Regions from separate parts of the Pseudomonas deceptionensis genome, predicted to be linked through region 1. Evidence: predicted binding sites of a transcription regulator. Region 1 holds the regulator's gene; each other region holds the start of a gene.
The links. Region 1 encodes sigma-54, which starts transcription at its own class of promoters, with help from an activator protein. Its sites were predicted from a motif close to ANTGGCATNNANNTTGCTNT; they were not measured.
Positions count from the first base shown of each region.

Region 2: glnA (glutamate--ammonia ligase) is a predicted target of sigma-54. The motif match lies at 4,368-4,387, and genes of this name have one in related genera.
Region 3: glnK (P-II family nitrogen regulator) is a predicted target of sigma-54. The motif match lies at 2,466-2,485, and genes of this name have one in related genera.

Region 1 covers NZ_FNUD01000002.1:5,036,260-5,042,429, forward strand. Annotated here, with positions in the region: gene BLW11_RS23300 (KdsC family phosphatase) at 1-63, shown strand, start outside; gene lptC (LPS export ABC transporter periplasmic protein LptC) at 72-644, shown strand; gene lptA (lipopolysaccharide transport periplasmic protein LptA) at 631-1,176, shown strand; gene lptB (LPS export ABC transporter ATP-binding protein) at 1,176-1,901, shown strand; gene BLW11_RS23320 (RNA polymerase factor sigma-54) at 2,139-3,632, shown strand; gene hpf (ribosome hibernation-promoting factor, HPF/YfiA family) at 3,708-4,016, shown strand; gene ptsN (PTS IIA-like nitrogen regulatory protein PtsN) at 4,029-4,493, shown strand; gene rapZ (RNase adapter RapZ) at 4,496-5,353, shown strand; gene BLW11_RS23340 (HPr family phosphocarrier protein) at 5,369-5,641, shown strand; gene BLW11_RS23345 (ZIP family metal transporter) at 5,769-6,170, opposite strand, start outside.
Region 2 covers NZ_FNUD01000002.1:673,402-679,571, reverse strand. Annotated here, with positions in the region: gene ntrC (nitrogen regulation protein NR(I)) at 1-890, opposite strand, end outside; gene glnL (nitrogen regulation protein NR(II)) at 887-1,972, opposite strand; gene BLW11_RS02850 (cupin domain-containing protein) at 2,271-2,690, opposite strand; gene glnA (glutamate--ammonia ligase) at 2,864-4,270, opposite strand; gene thiI (tRNA uracil 4-sulfurtransferase ThiI) at 4,603-6,057, shown strand.
Region 3 covers NZ_FNUD01000002.1:1,049,966-1,056,135, forward strand. Annotated here, with positions in the region: gene sutA (transcriptional regulator SutA) at 1-69, opposite strand, end outside; gene BLW11_RS04630 (ammonium transporter) at 551-1,888, opposite strand; gene glnK (P-II family nitrogen regulator) at 1,923-2,261, opposite strand; gene BLW11_RS04640 (accessory factor UbiK family protein) at 2,678-2,938, shown strand; gene BLW11_RS04645 (bleomycin resistance protein) at 2,982-3,404, shown strand; gene BLW11_RS04650 (YifB family Mg chelatase-like AAA ATPase) at 3,630-5,123, shown strand; gene BLW11_RS04655 (LysR substrate-binding domain-containing protein) at 5,134-6,054, opposite strand.

The DNA of each region.
Region 1 (6,170 bases):
TTCTGCGAGCTTATCCTGCGTGCCCAAGGCAGCCTGGACGCAGCTCACGCCGCCTACCTATAGAGCCTTGTATGCTGAGCAAAAAGATTCGCCACATTCTGCTGTTCGCGATCATAGCCTCGCTGTTTGCAGCGGTTGGCTATTGGAATATCAGGCCGGAACGTTTTCTCGACACCCCGTCTGCGGCTGTCGATGATAACGCTATCGACTATTACGCCACCAACGCACGCAGCCTGCAGTTTTTACCGGACGGCAAGCTGCAGTACGAAATGACCTCTGACAAGCTGGAACATTTAAAGGCTTCCGAAGTCACTCTGTTGACGCGCCCGGATCTGCAAATGTACCGCGGCACCGCATTCCCCTGGCACGTCCAGAGCGAGCGCGGTGAAGTCAACCCGGACGGCACCGAGGTCGAGCTGATCGATTCGGTGCGTGTAGCACGCACCGACGAAAAGAACCGCACGACGATTATCACCAGTACCCGCATGACTGTATTCCCACAGAAGCAATATGCGCAGACCGAGCGAGACGTTAGAATCGACGGCGCTGGCGGCGTAACTACTGGCAAGGGAATGAAAGCATATTTGAAAGACGGCAGGATGGACCTGCTGTCCAACGTAAGAGGACAGTATGAGTCTCGTTAAAACCCTCCCTTTATTGCTCGGTTTGAGCGCAGCACTGGGAAGCGTGAGCGCCTGGGCTCTGCCGAACGACAACGAACAACCTATCCGCATCCAGGCCAACGAAGCGCAGCTGGATGACAAGCAAGGCGTCGCCACCTACAAGGGCGATGTGATCATCACCCAGGGCTCGATGAAAATCACCGGCAACACTGTGACCATCACGCGCAACCCGGCGGGCGAAATCGACGTAGTAACTTCCGTCGGCAACCTGGCTTATTTCGAGCAACTGCAAAAGGCCACTGACCCGAAACCGGTTCAGGCTTATGCCGTGACCATTCAATACCATGCGCCGCAAAACCGCATCGTGCTGATCGACAAGGCTAAAGTCATCAACGACGGCAACACCACCGAAGGCGAAAAAATCGTCTACGACACGGTGAAACAAGTCGCCAACGCCGGTCGCGCCAATGGTAGCCAGGTCACTGCACCTCGCCCGCGTATCGACATGGTGATCCAGCCCAAGAAGAAAACCGACCCGCAGAAGGCCCAGTAATGGCAACTCTGAAAGCCCAGCATCTGGCCAAAAGCTACAAGAGCCGTCAGGTAGTTCGTGATGTCAGCCTGTCGATCGACAGCGGGCAAATCGTGGGTTTGCTCGGTCCTAACGGTGCGGGTAAAACTACGTGTTTCTATATGATTGTCGGCCTGGTACATGCCGATCAGGGTCGCGTACTGATCGATGACCTGGACGTCAGCCACGAGCCGATGCACGGCCGCGCACGCGCCGGTATTGGCTACCTGCCCCAGGAAGCCTCGATCTTTCGCAAGCTGTCGGTTGCTGACAACATCATGGCAATCCTCGAAACGCGCAAAGAGCTCGACAAGGCAGGTCGGCGCAAAGAGCTGGAAAGCCTGTTGCAGGAGTTCCACATCAACCACATCCGCGACAACCTGGGCATGAGCCTGTCCGGTGGCGAACGCCGCCGGGTAGAAATCGCCCGCGCACTGGCCACCGCACCCAAGTTCATCCTGCTCGATGAACCCTTTGCCGGCGTTGACCCGATCTCGGTCGGCGACATCAAGCAAATCATCTACCACCTCAAAGCCAAAGGCATTGGCGTGCTGATCACAGATCACAACGTTCGTGAAACCCTCGATATCTGCGAAACCGCTTATATCGTTAACGACGGGCAATTGATCGCTGAAGGCGATGCTGAAACGATTCTGGCCAACAAGTTGGTGAGAGAAGTGTATCTGGGCCACGAGTTCCGCCTGTAAGACCAGGCGCCCCCTGCACTACCAAAGTGCCAGTACCCGCACAAAGCCCGTATGCTTGTATTACCCGGGCGCCCGATCGGGCGCCCTGAATTGGTTCCGCAGCAAATAAACTAATTCAGAACACCCCTAGGCAAACGCACCGGTTTCAGGCATATAATTTGCTTAAGTTTGGCGCGCACGCGCCCCTGTAGTGGATGGCGCCATGCGCGCCGGCGAATAAGGTGTTAAGCCCCTGCCATGAAACCATCGCTAGTCCTGAGAATGGGCCAGCAGCTGACAATGACACCTCAGCTGCAACAGGCCATCCGCCTGCTCCAATTGTCGACCCTCGACCTGCAACAGGAAATCCAGGAAGCCCTGGAGTCCAATCCGATGCTCGAACGCCAGGAAGAAGGCGACGACTTCGACAATGCAGACCCCTTGGCCGACAACATCGAGCAAAAACCCAACTCCGACATTCAGGAACCCACTTACCAGGAATCCGCGCCGACTGTAGATAACCTGGACGAAGGCGACTGGAACGACCGCATCCCCAATGAGCTGCCTGTCGATACTGCCTGGGAAGACATCTACCAGACCAGCGCCAGCAGCCTGCCAAGCAGCGACGATGACGAGTGGGACTTCACCACGCGCACCTCTGCCGGCGAAAGCCTGCAAAGTCACTTGCTGTGGCAACTGAACCTGGCACCGATGTCCGACACCGACCGCCTGATCGGTGTGACCCTTATCGACTGCATCAATAACCAGGGCTACCTGGACGAAACCCTCGAAGAAATTCTCGAGGCGTTCGATCCGGAACTGGACATTGAGCTCGATGAAATCGAAGCCGTTCTGCACCGCATCCAGCAATTCGAACCGGCCGGTATCGGCGCACGCAACCTGGGCGAGTGCCTGTTGCTGCAACTGCGCCAGCTCCCGGCCAAGACGCCCTGGCTGAACGAAGCCAAACGCCTGGTCACGGACTACATCGACCTGCTGGGTGCGCGCGACTACAGCCAGCTGATGCGCCGCATGAAACTCAAGGAAGATGAGCTGCGCCAGGTCATCGAGCTGGTGCAAAGCCTCAATCCGCGCCCGGGTTCACAAATCGAGTCCAGCGAAGCGGAATACGTCGTACCTGACGTGATCGTGCGCAAGGACAACGAACGCTGGCTCGTAGAGCTCAACCAGGAGTCCGTGCCACGCCTGCGGGTCAACCCGCAGTACGCAGGCTTCGTGCGCCGCGCCGACACCAGCGCCGACAACACCTTCATGCGCAACCAGCTGCAAGAAGCGCGCTGGTTCATCAAAAGCCTGCAAAGCCGCAACGAAACACTGATGAAAGTGGCGACTCAAATCGTCGAGCATCAACGCGGCTTTCTGGAGTATGGCGACGAGGCCATGAAGCCACTGGTACTGCATGACATTGCAGAAGCCGTCGGCATGCATGAGTCCACCATTTCCCGGGTTACGACGCAGAAGTTCATGCATACCCCGCGCGGTATTTATGAGCTCAAGTACTTTTTCTCCAGCCACGTCAGCACCTCCGAAGGCGGTGAATGCTCCTCCACCGCCATCCGTGCCATCATCAAAAAACTGGTTGCCGCTGAAAATCAGAAAAAGCCGTTGAGTGACAGCAAGATCGCTGGTTTACTGGAGGCACAAGGTATTCAGGTAGCCCGTCGCACCGTCGCCAAGTACCGCGAATCCCTAGGGATAGCGCCTTCGAGCGAACGCAAGCGTTTGATGTAAGCCACGGACCCCGGCGTTTCAGTGGCAGGCTGCTCGGCCTGCCGCTTTATGCAATGGCATCAAAGGAGAAACTGTATGCAAGTCAACATCAGTGGACACCAACTGGAAGTCACCGAACCGCTACGCGCTTACATCGGCGAAAAACTCGACCGACTGGAGCGTCATTTCGACAAGATTACCAACGTACAGGTAACGATGGCGGTCGAAAAACTGAAACAGAAAATCGAAGCCACCTTGCACATCCATGGAGGAGAAGTCGTTGCCAACGCCGAGCATGACGACATGTATGCCGCCATTGATCTGCTCACTGACAAGCTTGATCGCCAACTGAAAAAGCATAAGGAAAAGACCCAAAGCCTGCTCCAGGGCGCAACCGGTCGTTAATACTCCCTACCCATGATCCGACTTGAAAGTATCCTGACCCCCGGCCGTTCCTTGGTGAACGCGCCGGGCGGCAGTAAAAAACGCGCACTCGAACACATTGCCAACCTGATCAGCCGAGAAGTGCCTGGTCTGGAAATGCAGGACGTTTTCGAGAGCCTTATTGCCCGTGAAAAACTGGGATCAACCGGTTTTGGTAACGGCATCGCCATACCCCATTGCCGCCTCAAGGGTTGCGAGTCGCCAGTCAGCGCCTTGCTACACCTCGATGCTCCCATAGATTTCGACGCCATCGATGGCGCGCCGGTCGACCTGCTTTTCGTTTTGCTGGTGCCCGAAGCGGCAACCGATGCACACCTGGAACTGCTTAGGCAGATCGCCAGCATGCTCGATCGCAAGGATGTGCGCGAAAAACTGCGCAGTGCACCCAGCAACGAAGCGCTGTATCAGGTTGTTCTGGACGTACAGAACGGTCATTAATCATGCGCTTAGTTATTGTCAGCGGACGCTCCGGCTCCGGTAAAAGCACCGCCCTCGCCGTCCTTGAAGACAACGGTTTCTATTGCATCGACAACCTGCCAGCCGGCTTGCTGCCTGAGCTGGCGGAACGCGCACTGATCCATACCGAACTGGCACAGCCGCTGGTGGCTGTGTCGATTGACGCGCGAAACTTGCCGAGTCACTTGTCTCGTTTCCCACAGTTGCTTGAAGAAGTGCGCAACCGTCATATCCAGTGCGATGTCCTGTACCTGGATGCCGACGAAGAAACCTTGCTCAAGCGCTTCTCGGAAACCCGTCGGCGTCACCCTCTCAGCAGCGCCAGCCGTTCGCTGGCAGAGGCCATTCGTGACGAAACCCAGTTGCTCGGCCCGATCGCCGACCTGGCCGACCTGACCATCAACACCACCAATCTGAACCTGTATCAGCTGCGCGACACCATCAAACTGCGTCTGCTGAACAAGCCCGAACCCGGTACTGCCTTTCTGGTTGAGTCATTCGGCTTCAAGCGCGGGATGCCGGTGGATGCCGACCTTGTGTTTGACGTTCGTTGCCTGCCCAACCCCTATTGGAAACCCGAGCTGCGGGAACAATCAGGGCTGGACCAACCGGTGGCGGAGTATTTGGCCGCCCAGCCGGATGTCGAAGAGATGTTCCAGGACATCTCCAGCTACCTGCTTAAGTGGTTACCCCGCTTTGCCGCAAGCAATCGTGCCTATGTGACCATTGGCATTGGCTGCACGGGCGGGCATCACCGCTCCGTGTACCTGACCGAACGCCTGGGCAAGTGCCTGCAAGAAACTCTGAAGAACGTTCAGGTTCGCCACCGCGACCTTACTTGAAGGATCTACCCTGCGATGCCTGCACTGGAAATTGAAATCATCAACAAACTGGGCTTGCACGCCCGGGCATCGGCAAAGTTCGTCGGTATCGCGGGTCAGTATCCATGTCAGATAAGAGCAGGACGCACACCTGAATCAATGGTCGACGGTAAAAGCATCATGGCCATGATGATGCTTGCTGCTGGTAAAGGCACCACCATCCACCTGAAGACAGAAGGCGAGAAGGAACAGGAAGCACTGGATGCACTGGCCAAGCTGATCAATAACTTCTTCGACGAAGGCGAGTAAGCCACTGGCAGACTCAACCTGTAGCCGCTGCCGCAGGCTGCGATAAGGTCCGCAGGACCTTTATCAGTATCAAGAGCGCGAGCGATCGCAGCCTTCGGCAGCGGCTACAGGTTCAGCGCTCCCTACCTCAACCCAACGCTGTGTCCATCACCATCATCAGGCAAAAACCGACGCACAACCCCAGGCTCGCCAGCTTGTCGTGACCATTGCGCCGCGACTCGGGGATCACCTCCTGCGTCACCACCAGCAACATCGCACCTGCCGCCAAGGCCAACCCCAACGGCAACAACACTTCGGCAAGGTTCACCAGCCAAGCGCATAGCACCGCAAACACCGGCTCGACCAGACCGGAGGCCGCTCCAATCAAGAAGGCTCTGACCCGCGACATCCCTGCCCCCGCCAGAACCAGTGCAATCACAAGCCCCTCCGGAACATCCTGCAACGCAATCCCCATCGCCAGACTATCCGCATCGGGCATACCGCCACCCGCCGACACTCCGACCGCCATGCCTTCGGGAATGTTGTGCGC
Region 2 (6,170 bases), 4.4 Mb from region 1:
TCTTCGCGGAACTTGCCGGCCTGGACCAGGGTTTCGAGGTTCTGGTGCGTGGCGGCGATAATGCGAACGTCGACCTTGACCGGCGTATGCCCACCGACACGGTAGAACTCGCCATCGGCCAGGACACGCAGCAGACGGGTTTGTGTGTCGGCGGGCATGTCGCCGATTTCGTCCAGGAACAGGGTCCCGCCATCAGCCTGCTCAAAGCGGCCCCGGCGCAGGTTCGCTGCGCCGGTAAAGGCGCCCTTTTCGTGGCCGAACAGCTCGGACTCCATCAGGTCCTTGGGGATCGCGGCCATGTTCAGCGCAATAAACGGCGACGTAGCTCGTGGGCTGTGGCGGTGCAGGGCGTGGGCTACCAGCTCTTTGCCCGTGCCTGACTCGCCGTTGATCAGCACCGTGATGTTGGAGTGGCTCAGGCGGCCAATGGCGCGAAACACCTCTTGCATCGCCGGCGCTTCGCCGATGATTTCCGGGGTTCTGGCCAGTGCAGGGGGCACGGCCAGGCCTTGTTGTTCCTGGGCGTGCTGGTTGGCACGTTTGACCAGTGACACGGCTTCATCGACGTCAAATGGCTTGGGCAGGTATTCGAAAGCGCCGCCTTGATAAGAGGCCACCGCGCTGTCCAGGTCGGAATGGGCGGTCATGATGATCACGGGCAGACGCGGGTGCTGCTCGCGAATCTTGGCCAGCAAGTCCAGGCCACTGGAGCCGGGCATGCGGATATCGGAAATGATTACATCAGGCTGCTGGCGAGCCAGACGGCTCATCACCCCATCGGCGCTGTCGAAACTTTGTGTGGTCATGCCTTCCTGTTGCAAGGCTTTTTCCAGGACCCAACGGATAGAACGGTCGTCGTCGACGATCCACACGGTTTCACTTCGGCTCATGTCGATGCGGCTCCTTGTTCCAGGGGTAGGAAGATCGAAAAAAGGGTGTGGCCGGGGTGGCTTTCACACTCGATCAACCCTAGGTGCTGACTGATGATGTTCTGCGTAATGGCCAGGCCCAGCCCGGTGCCATCAGGGCGGCCGCTGACCATCGGGAAGAACAGGGTGTCTTGCAGCTCGGCCGGGATGCCCGGGCCGTTATCGATAATTTCGATTTTGGTGACCAGCCGATGGCGCACATGACCGATGGTGAACTGGCGCATGGCGCGGGTGCGCAGGCTGATGCGGCCCAAACGCAGCTCGTTCTGGCTGCCGATGGCCTGCATCGCGTTACGCACGATGTTGAGTACGGCCTGGATCATTTGTTCACGATCGATCAGCAGGTCGGGCAGGCTTGGGTCGTAGTCGCGCACCAATGTGATGCTGCCCTGTGTTTCGGCCTCCACCAGGTTGCATACGCGCTCGAGCACCTCGTGGACATTGGTCATGGCCAGCGAGGGGAGCTTGTTGGAGCCCAGCATGCGGTCGACCAGATTACGCAGGCGGTCGGCTTCTTCGATGATGACATTGGTGTAGTCGCGCAGGCTTTCGTCGGGTAGCTGACGGGCCAATAACTGGGCAGCGCCGCGGATACCGCCCAGCGGGTTCTTGATTTCATGGGCCAGGCCGCGCACCAGCATCTTGCTGGTTTCCTGTTTTGACAGCTGGGCTTCTTCTTTGGTGATGCGCAGCAAACGGTCGCGGGGGTGCACTTCAAGCAGCAGCATCGTGCCGCTGTTGCTCAAAATGGGCGTCACGGCGTAATCCACCGTCAGGTTCTGCCCCGTCAGCGAGGTCAGCATGGCTTCGCGCTTGGTGAACGGGTGGGCTTGCTCGACGGCCTGGCGCAACGAGTGCAGGGCTTCGGTAGATTCGGTGAACAGCTCGCTGATGAATTGGCCATGACTGCGTTGACCGCTGATTGCCAGCAGCATTTCCGCCGCCGGGTTCATGTACTCAAGGCGTAAATCCGCATTGAGTAAAAGCGTGGCGGTGGTCAGGTTATCGAGTAACAGTCGGTGCAGGGCGTCACTGATGGTCATGGGCCGATCCCGGATTGCGTGCGCGGGTGAGGCGCTGGTGCAAGGAAAATGCAAAAACCAAACCAAGGCTCCGAAAAGAAGCGCTAATCGCCTGAAATAAGGCTTTGGAACTTGTTTGGATAGCGCCGTCGCCCGGCGAGAGGGGCTTTTTGACCCAATTTGGGCTGATTAATGTGTCACTCGGTAATCAGTGCACCAATATAGTGCATATCTGGTGAATGGTTTCAGTTGTTCTCAAATATGAGCTGAACGGTCTGCTTTTGGGCAGCAGGCCGTTCAGAAATCGTGCGCAAGGTGCTTATTGCGAGAGGGGCATGCCAGGGGTGCCTGCGTAGAAGACGATCAGCTCCACGGGCTTGTCGGTGCTTATACCGCGGTGAACGGTGTTGATCACTTCGGGCAATACCTGGCCTGCCTGCACGGTGGTGGTGTGTTTGCCGTCCCGGGTTTCGATCCGCAGCTCTCCCGACAGCACGTAGGCGATATTGGGCATGGGGTGGCTGTGCCAGTTGAGTGCGGTTTTGGCGGGGATGGTGATTTTGAGTACGGTTAATTCAGGTTGGCCGGCCGGGTATGGGGCGTAAGTTGCGCCATCCCAGGTTTTGTCGGTCTTGAGCAGTTGCTCGACCAGTACGCCGGGAGGGTTGTTGCTGCATCCGAGCAATGTGGGGCAGGCAAGCGGCAGGAGAGGGGCTTTGAAGGTATTTGGAAGTGTCATGGCAACGTCCGTTTAATGAGTCGGCTCAAGCTACAGATCACACTTTAGGAGGGATGTCGGGTTGGGGAGATTAATTGGCCGGGAATTGCCGAGGGGGGTAAGACGTAGCGCATAAAAAAGGCCTCCCGAAGGAGGCCTTTTTAAATCACGCCGCTTGCGCGGGTGATTCTGGATTAGCAGCTGTAGTACAGCTCGTATTCCAGTGGGTGTACAAAGGTACGAACCTGGATTTCTTCTTCGCTTTTCAGAGCGATGTAAGCGTCGATGAAATCGTCGCTGAAAACGCCGCCTTTGGTCAGGAACGCACGACCTTTGTCCAGCTCTTCCAGGGCTTCCTTCAGGCTGCCGCAAACTTGTGGGATCTCTTTAGCCTCTTCAGGCGGCAGGTCATACAGGTTTTTGTCAGCTGCGTCGCCAGGGTGAGTCTTGTTCTGGATACCGTCCAGACCAGCCATCATCAGTGCTGCGAAGCACAGGTACGGGTTGGCTGCCGGGTCCGGGAAACGTGCTTCGATACGGCGAGCTTTAGGGCTGGACACGTAAGGAATACGGATCGAAGCGGAACGGTTACGAGCCGAGTAGGCCAGCATTACCGGAGCTTCGAAACCTGGTACCAGACGCTTGTAGGAGTTGGTAGCCGGGTTGGTGAAGCCGTTCAGTGCCTTACCGTGCTTGATGATGCCGCCGATGAAGTACAGAGCGGTATCGGACAGGCCGGCATAGCCTTCGCCTGCGAAGGTGTTCTTGCCATCTTTGGAGATGGACATGTGAACGTGCATACCCGAGCCGTTGTCGCCGTACAGAGGTTTAGGCATGAAAGTAGCGGTACGGCCGTAGGCGTCTGCCACGTTGTGTACGCAGTACTTCAGGGTCTGAACTTCGTCAGCCTTTTTCACCAGGGTGTTGAACTGCACGCCAATTTCGTTCTGGCCGGCAGTTGCCACTTCGTGGTGGTGTACTTCGATAACCAGGCCCATCTCTTCCATGGCGTTGCACATGGAGGTACGGATTTCGTGGTCATGGTCGAACGGCGGAACAGGGAAATAGCCGCCTTTGACGCCTGGACGGTGGCCTTTGTTGCCGCCTTCCACGTCCTGGTCGGACATCCACGAACCTTGTTCGGAGTAGATCTTGAACATGGAACCGGAGATATCGGACTTGAACTTCACTTGGTCGAAGATGAAGAACTCTGGCTCAGGGCCGACGAAAACGGTGTCACCGATACCGGTGGACTTCAGGTATTCCTCGGCACGGGTAGCGATGGCGCGTGGGTCGCGGTCATAGCCTTGCATGGTCGAAGGTTCGATGATGTCGCACACCAGGATCAGCGTAGGCTGCTCGGTGAACGGGTCCAGAACGGCAGTGCTGTCGTCTGGCAGCAGGATCATGTCGGACGCTTCGATGCCTTTCCAGCCAGCAATGGAGGAGCCGTCGAACATTTTGCCGTCGATGAAGAAGTTTTCATCCAGCGCATCACGGGCCGGCATGGTCACGTGGTGCTGAGTGCCTTTGGTGTCAGTGAAGCGCAGATCAATCCACTTGACGTCATGATCTTTGATGAGTTGAACCGACTTCGACATAGTGTCCTCCGGGGTGGCTTAGGGCTGTTGGTTACGTGCCCTTAATAAGTGGTTGATGCCGGCGCGAATACTCTGCCAAGGCAACCTGCCTCACAAGGGAGCAAATTGCATGCCAGTGCCCTGACTTGGGTGTAATGCGCCAATCTTAAGCATTTAAGTGACGCAGACTACCGACTGGCGGTATTTATCGCACTCAAATGAAGCGAAATCTCGCGTTTGTGTTCCATTTTGGTGCGGGCAAAACCGTTTGTACGATAACTGGTTAAACCTTGAGCAATTTCCGCTATAATCCGCGCCCCCCTTTTTTGGCAGGCTGCTCGCGCGCTGTTTTCATGAAACTAATCGTTAAAGTCTTCCCCGAAATCACTATCAAGAGCCGTCCGGTTCGGATGCGTTTCGTCCGTCAATTGGCCAAAAACATCCGTACTGTGCTCCGCGATCTGGACCCGGCTGTGGTGGTGACGGGCGTGTGGGACAACATCGAGCTGCAAACGCGCGTAAGTGACCCCAAAGCCTTGAAGGAAATGACCGAGCGCCTGAGCTGCATGCCGGGCATCGCGCATTTTCTGCAGGTTGACGAGTACCCGTTGGGCGACTTCGACGACGTCGCTGAAAAGTGCAAACTGCACTTTGGCGATGCGCTGGCCGGCAAGATTTTTTCCGTGCGTTGCAAGCGCGGTGGCAAGCACCCATTTACCTCGATGGAAATCGAGAAATACGTCGGCAGCAAGCTGCGTCGTGAGTGTGGGGCGGCTGGAATTGATCTGAAAAAGCCGGAAATTGAAGTGCGTTTCGAAATACGCGACCAACGGTTGTTTGTGATTCACAGCCAGCACGACAGCATTGGCGGCTTCCCGCTGGGCTCGCTGGAGCAGACCCTGGTATTGATGTCCGGTGGTTTCGACTCCACCGTCGCGGCTTACCAGATCATGCGTCGCGGCCTGATGAGCCATTTCTGCTTCTTCAACCTCGGCGGGCGTGCCCACGAGCTGGGCGTGATGGAAGTCGCGCACTATATATGGAAGAAGTACGGCAGCTCGCAGCGCGTGCTGTTTGTCAGCGTTCCGTTCGAAGAAGTTTTGGGCGAAATTCTCGGCAAAGTCGATAACAGTCATATGGGCGTCATTTTGAAGCGTATGATGTTGCGCGCTGCAACCCGTATCGCTGAACGGCTCGACATCGAAGTGCTGGTGACCGGAGAAGCGATTTCCCAGGTTTCGAGCCAGACGCTGCCCAACCTGTCGCTGATCGACTCGGCGACCGACAAACTGGTGCTGCGCCCGCTGATTGCGAGCCACAAGCAGGACATCATTGATCAGGCGGTTGAAATCGGTACGGCCGATTTTGCCAAGCACATGCCTGAATATTGCGGGGTGATTTCGGTCAACCCCAAGACCCACGCCAAACGCAACCGCGTGGAGTACGAAGAACAACAGTTCGATATGGCCGTGCTTGAGCGAGCGCTTGAGCGGGCCAAACTGGTGCCGATTGATCGGGTGATCGATGAATTGGGCCAGGACTTGCAAGTCGAAGAAGTCAGCGAAGTGCTGGCGGGCCAGATCGTGATCGACATCCGTCACCCGGATGCTCAGGAAGATCAACCGCTGGAACTGGCTGGCATCGAAGTACAAGCGATGCCGTTCTATGCACTGAACAGCCGCTTCAAGGAACTGGATGACACCCGTCAGTACCTGTTGTATTGCGACAAAGGCGTGATGAGTCGCCTGCATGCTCACCATTTGCTCAGTGAGGGACATGCCAATGTGCGCGTTTATCGACCGAGCTAAGAGCCCGGGGCTGTATGCCTGTGGCCTGCGTCACCGGCCCCCCGACGCCGCCGTCAAGCTGTAACGGCTTGCACGGACTCTACTGTTAATCGCTGCCTGGACTCAGTCAGCAC
Region 3 (6,170 bases), 4.0 Mb from region 1:
CAGGCCCTCTTCGGTATCGTCGTCTTCGCCTACTTCGAGGTCATCATTTTCCAGATCGTCGTCGCTCATGTTCTACCCCATGACATACGTAAAGCAGATTAGTTATAGACCAGTTGTGGCGACTGTCGACCACTACTGGTGAAAAAGTAGCCTTGGGCAAACCGCGGCTCACACCTCTTCATCGTTGTAAGGTGAAGAGGGCTTGGTGAACACCGCCATTATCACGGTGTTCGCCTGAATAAACACTTTGCCAGGCGCCCAGTGCCAGATGCTCCAGCAGCACGGCACACGGGCCTTGAAAGCGTCGGGAGATCATCCTCGCCTTCGTCGTACTCGAGCATTGTTTTCTGCCCTTCGGCGCGCATTCTAGCGTGCTGAAGAAAAAAGCAAAGCGGCTAATAGTCGAGTTGCGCTGCAAGCGCCCGTCGCATAAACAAGCGTAGAACTTGTCGACCCCTGTAACGCGCAGGAGAAATCTTTTCTTTGGCGCGAAAATCGTCTTGTTTCAGGCAAAAAAAAACCCGGCGAACCGGGTTTTTTTTGGGGGTGGTTACAGGTTATAGCCACGTTCGTTGTGTTGGGCCAGATCGAGGCCGACAGCCTCTTCCTCTTCAGCCACACGCAGACCCATCACGGCATCCAGTACCTTGAGAATGATGAAGGTCACAATCGCGGTGTAGACCACAGTGAAGGCGACGCCTTTGAACTGGATCCAGACCTGGGCTGCGATGTCGGTCACGGTGCCGAAGCCGCCCAGTGCCGGGGCTGCAAATACACCGGTGAGGAGAGCGCCGACGATGCCGCCGATGCCGTGTACGCCGAATGCATCCAGCGAGTCGTCATAGCCCAGCTTGCGCTTGAGGCTGGTGGCGCAGAAGAAGCAGATGACGCCAGCCGACAGGCCGATCACGATCGAGCCCATTGGGCCTACGGTGCCTGCAGCCGGGGTGATGGCTACCAGACCTGCAACCACGCCCGAGGCGATGCCCAGTGCGCTTGGTTTGCCGTGGGTGATCCACTCGGCAAACATCCAGCCCAGTGCGGCGGCGGCGGTTGCGATCTGAGTCACCAGCATCGCCATGCCGGCAGTGCCGTTGGCCGCAGCGGCGGAGCCTGCGTTAAAGCCGAACCAGCCGATCCACAGCATGGCAGCGCCCACCAGGGTATAACCCAGGTTATGCGGGGCCATCGGGGTGCTTGGGTAGCCTTTACGCTTGCCGAGCACGATGCACGCCACCAGGCCTGCGATACCGGCGTTGATGTGCACCACGGTGCCGCCTGCGAAGTCGAGTACGCCCCAATCCCACAGCAGGCCGCCGTTGCCGCTCCACACCATGTGCGCAATCGGCGCATAGACCAGGGTGAACCACACACCCATGAAGATCAGCATGGCTGAGAACTTCATGCGTTCGGCGAAGGCGCCGACGATCAGTGCCGGGGTGATGATGGCGAAGGTCATCTGGAAGGTGATGAACACGGCTTCCGGGAACAACGCGGTGGATGAGGTCAGGCTTGCCGGCGTTACACCCGCCAGGAAGGCTTTGCCGAACCCGCCGATGAACGAATTGAAGTTGGTGACGCCCTGCTCCATGCCAGTGGTGTCGAACGTGATGCTGTAGCCATAAATGACCCACAGGATGCTGATCAGACCGGTAATGGCGAAGCACTGCATCATCACGGAAAGAATGTTTTTGGAGCGCACCATGCCGCCGTAGAACAGCGCCAGGCCTGGAATGGTCATAAACAGCACCAAAGCGGTTGCAGTCAGCATCCAGGCGGTGTCGCCGGAGTTGAGGACTGGAGCAGCCACTTCGTCTGCAGCCATGGCCAGGCCAGGCATTACGACGGACAGCAGGGCTCCGAGCCCTGCGATTTTACGCAGAGTCATAGTGTTTTCTCCTGGGGCGTTGGGGTTTGGCGGCTTAGATTGCGTCGGTATCGGTTTCGCCGGTACGGATGCGAATAGCCTGTTCCAGATTGACCACGAAAATCTTGCCGTCACCAATCTTGCCGGTGTTGGCAGCCTTGGTTATCGCCTCGATAACCCGATCAAGATCCTTGTCGTCAATGGCGACATCAATCTTCACCTTTGGCAGAAAATCGACCACGTATTCCGCGCCGCGATACAGCTCGGTGTGACCCTTCTGCCGGCCGAAGCCTTTGACCTCAGTAACGGTAATGCCTTGTACGCCGATTTCGGACAGCGACTCGCGCACGTCGTCTAACTTGAACGGCTTGATAATGGCGGTGACTAGCTTCATGAAACTTCTCCCGAATTGGTGGACTTGCCCCAGGAAAACAAACCCGGCTCAAGTCTAAGCGCAGTGTCTGGCTTTGTAACGCGTCGTTAGCCTTCTTCAGGCTGCACAACGTGTGTAAGTCGCGGGTGATGAAAACACTCCTTGAACCACCTGCCGCACTGCCTTCGTCACAGCTGCTGCATCAGTGCATGAGTCATGTACGACTAAGCAGAAACCTTGCCATGTCTGGAAAAGTCAGCAATTACAGCGATTTATGGGAAGTTGATGGCTTTTTGCCTGATTTACCGGGGTGTTTGTGCGCGAAGATGGTGCGTGGCCGGTACCGGGGGTGCGCGAAAAATGTGCAGAAGTCCGCCGGCAATGAGCCGTGAGACCCCGTGATACACTCGGCGCCATCAGTTTTAAGGACCTTACCCATGCTTGCGCCCAAAGACCTTCTCGACGCCCTTGGTGGCCACGCCTCACGCTTGTTCAGCGGCGAAACCGCGCTGCCGCGCAACGAAATCGAAAGCCAGTTCAAAGCGTTGCTGCAAAGTGGCTTCAGTAAACTGGACCTGGTGAGCCGCGAAGAATTCGACAGTCAGATGGTGGTCCTGGCCCGCACCCGTGCGCGCCTCGAAAGCCTGGAGGCCAAAGTGGCCGAGCTGGAAGCCAGACTGTTGCCACCGACCGAGTAATGCTCAACGGCGGTGCGTTTCACAAAAACAAGGAAGTTTTCATATGCTGGTCATGAACCCGCTGGTGCCCGAGATGATCGTCTCGGATCTTGCCCGTAGCCTTCACTACTACTGTGAGGTGCTCGGCTTCAGGATCGAGTACCAACGGCCCGAGCATCATTTTGCGTTTTTGTCGTTTCATGGCAGCCAGTTGATGCTGGAGCAGGACGACCATGAAGAGTCGTCCTGGCGTGTCGGTCCGCTGGAGCCGCCGTTCGGTCGCGGCATGAACCTCTCGATCAAGTGCCCGCACGCCCAGAGCCTGATTGCCCGCCTTGAAGCGGCAGGCCACACCTTGCGCAAACCCCTTGAAGAACGCTGGTATCGCAGCAACGACATGCTGATTGGCGAGCGCAACTTTTTGGTGCTCGACCCGGATGGCTACTTGTTGCGCTTTGCTGAGGATCTGGGAATCAAAGCGCTATAGGTCACGGGCAGGAAAAACCAGTCAGCCCCAATTACTCCTGTGGGAGCTGGCTTGCCAGCGATGGCATCGCCTCGTACCGTCAGATGAACCAGGTTTCCGGCATCGCGAACAAGTCTGGAGTTTCCAGCGTTTCGCGTACCCATTCACATCCCGTATCCATTCCCCCCCTGACCTTGGCTGACGACTCGCGCAGGATGCGTTCTTTTCGAACTCAAGGAATGAGTCATGGCTCTGGCTATCGTTTACAGCCGCGCCCAGGTCGGCGTAGAGGCGCCAGCCGTTACGGTCGAGGCACATCTGGCCAATGGGTTGCCGGCGTTAACCCTGGTCGGATTGCCCGAAACAGCGGTTAAAGAAAGCAAGGACCGGGTGCGCAGCGCGATCCTTAACTGCGCGCTTGATTTCCCGGCCCGGCGTATCACTCTCAATCTCGCACCCGCCGATCTGCCCAAGGACGGCGGGCGCTTTGATGTGGCCATTGCGCTGGGCATTCTGGCGGCCAGCGGGCAGTTGCCTGCTGCGGCGCTGGAGCAGGTGGAGTGTCTGGGGGAGTTGGCCCTGTCGGGCGCTATCCGGCCCGTTCAGGGCGTATTACCTGCCGCATTGGCGGCGCGGGCGGCGGGCCGGGCCCTGGTGGTGCCGCTGGCCAATGCCGAAGAGGCTTGCCTGGCATCCGGATTGCGGGTGATCGCGGTCGAACACCTGTTGCAGGTGGTGGCGCATTTCGCCGGGCGCTCGGTGATCGAGCCCTATGTCGCCAGCGGATTGCTGCAGGCGGGCAAGCCCTACCCCGACTTGAGCGATGTTCAGGGGCAGCTGTCAGCCAAGCGGGCGCTCTTGATCGCCGCAGCGGGCAGCCACAATTTATTGTTCACCGGCCCACCCGGCACCGGCAAAACCCTGCTGGCCAGCCGTCTGCCAGGCTTGTTGCCGCCACTCAACGAGCAAGAGGCGCTGGAAGTGGCGGCCATCCAGTCGGTGGCCAGCCATGTGCCGTTGAGTTGCTGGCCACAGCGCCCGTTTCGCCAGCCGCACCATTCTGCCTCAGGCCCGGCGTTGGTGGGCGGCGGCTCCAAGCCGCAACCCGGCGAGATTACCCTGGCCCATCACGGGGTGTTGTTTCTCGATGAGCTTCCCGAGTTCGATCGCAAGGTGCTGGAGGTGTTGAGAGAGCCTATGGAGTCAGGCTTTATCGTGATCGCCCGTGCCCGGGACCGTATGCGTTTTCCGGCGCGCTTCCAGCTGGTTGCGGCGATGAATCCCTGCCCCTGTGGATATCTGGGTGAGCCCACGGGCCGCTGCCGCTGCACCCCGGAACAGATCCAGCGTTATCGCAACAAACTCTCCGGCCCTTTGCTGGATCGCATTGATCTGCATTTGACCGTGGCCCGCGAAAGCACCGCGCTCAACCCTCCTCGCGCCTCGGACGACACCACGGCCAGTGCGGCCGTGCGGGTGGCGGCGGCCCGTGAGCGCCAGTTGCAACGCCAGGGCTGCGCCAATGCCTTTCTCGACCTGCCAGGCGTGCGGGCCCAATGCACTTTGAGTGACGTCGACACTGCATGGCTGGAGGCGGCCTGCGAGCGAATGACCTTGTCACTTCGGGCCGCGCACCGGTTGCTCAAGGTGGCGCGCACCCTGGCGGATCTGGAGCAGGCGCCAAGCATTGAGCGCAAGCACCTGGCGGAGGCATTGCAGTATCGACCGGTGAGCGTGTGATCGCGCCGGCTTACCCCAACCGCTGCACTACCGGCAGTTCCATCGCGGCGACTTCGTGTTGCAAAAAATCGCTGAGGCGCCGCAGGCGCTCTCCACCGGGGCGGGTCTTGGGCCAGACCAGATAGTAATTTTCACCGCTGGCCACCGCGGCCTTGAATGGCAGGCTCAAGCGGCCCTGGGCAACGTCTTCGGCCACCATCAGCAAGTCGCCCATCGATACGCCATAGCCCCGGGCAGCGGCAATCATGCCCAGCTCCAGGGTGTCGAAGACTTGCCCGCCCTTGAGCGACACCTGGTCGTCAAGGCCCATGCAGTCGAGCCAGCGGCGCCAGTCACGACGATCGGGTGTGGGGTGCAGCAATTCAGTGGCGGCCAGCCGCTTGGCGTCCCAGGGGTGTTCATCCTGCAAGTTGGGGGCGCCGACCGGAATCAGCATCTCCGGGAACAGCAGCGTGGCTTCCCAGTCAGGCGGGAAGTGGCCGTTGCTCAGCAGCACGGCGCAGTCGAACGGTTCCTGATTGAAGTCCACATGATCAATGTCCATCCAGGCGCTGGTCAGTTGCACCTCGTTACCGGCCTGCAAGTGACGAAAGCGGCTCAGGCGGGCCAGGAGCCAGCGCATGGTCAGGGTTGAAGGAGCTTTCATGCGCAAGATGTCATCTTCGGCGCGCAGGGTGGTACAGGCCCGTTCCAGGGCGGCAAAGCCTTCGCGAACACCCGGTAGCAACAGGCGGGCGGCCTCGGTGAGTTGCAGGCTTCGGCCATTGCGCTGAAACAACCGGCAGGCGAAATGCGCCTCCAAGGTTTTGATATGACGGCTGACGGCACTCTGGGTGATCGACAGCTCCTCGCCCGCCCGCGTAAACGAACTATGGCGAGCCGCAGCCTCGAAGGCGCGCAAGGCATAAAGCGGAGGAAGACTACGAGACATGGAGAATTGTCCTGTTGTGTTGCGGAGTGTGGTCTGGACCAATTAGGTTTTGCATGAGTTTTAGTCATGCCAATGATCGTTTTTATCCCTTTGCTTAAAACACTCAACGCGCCGAG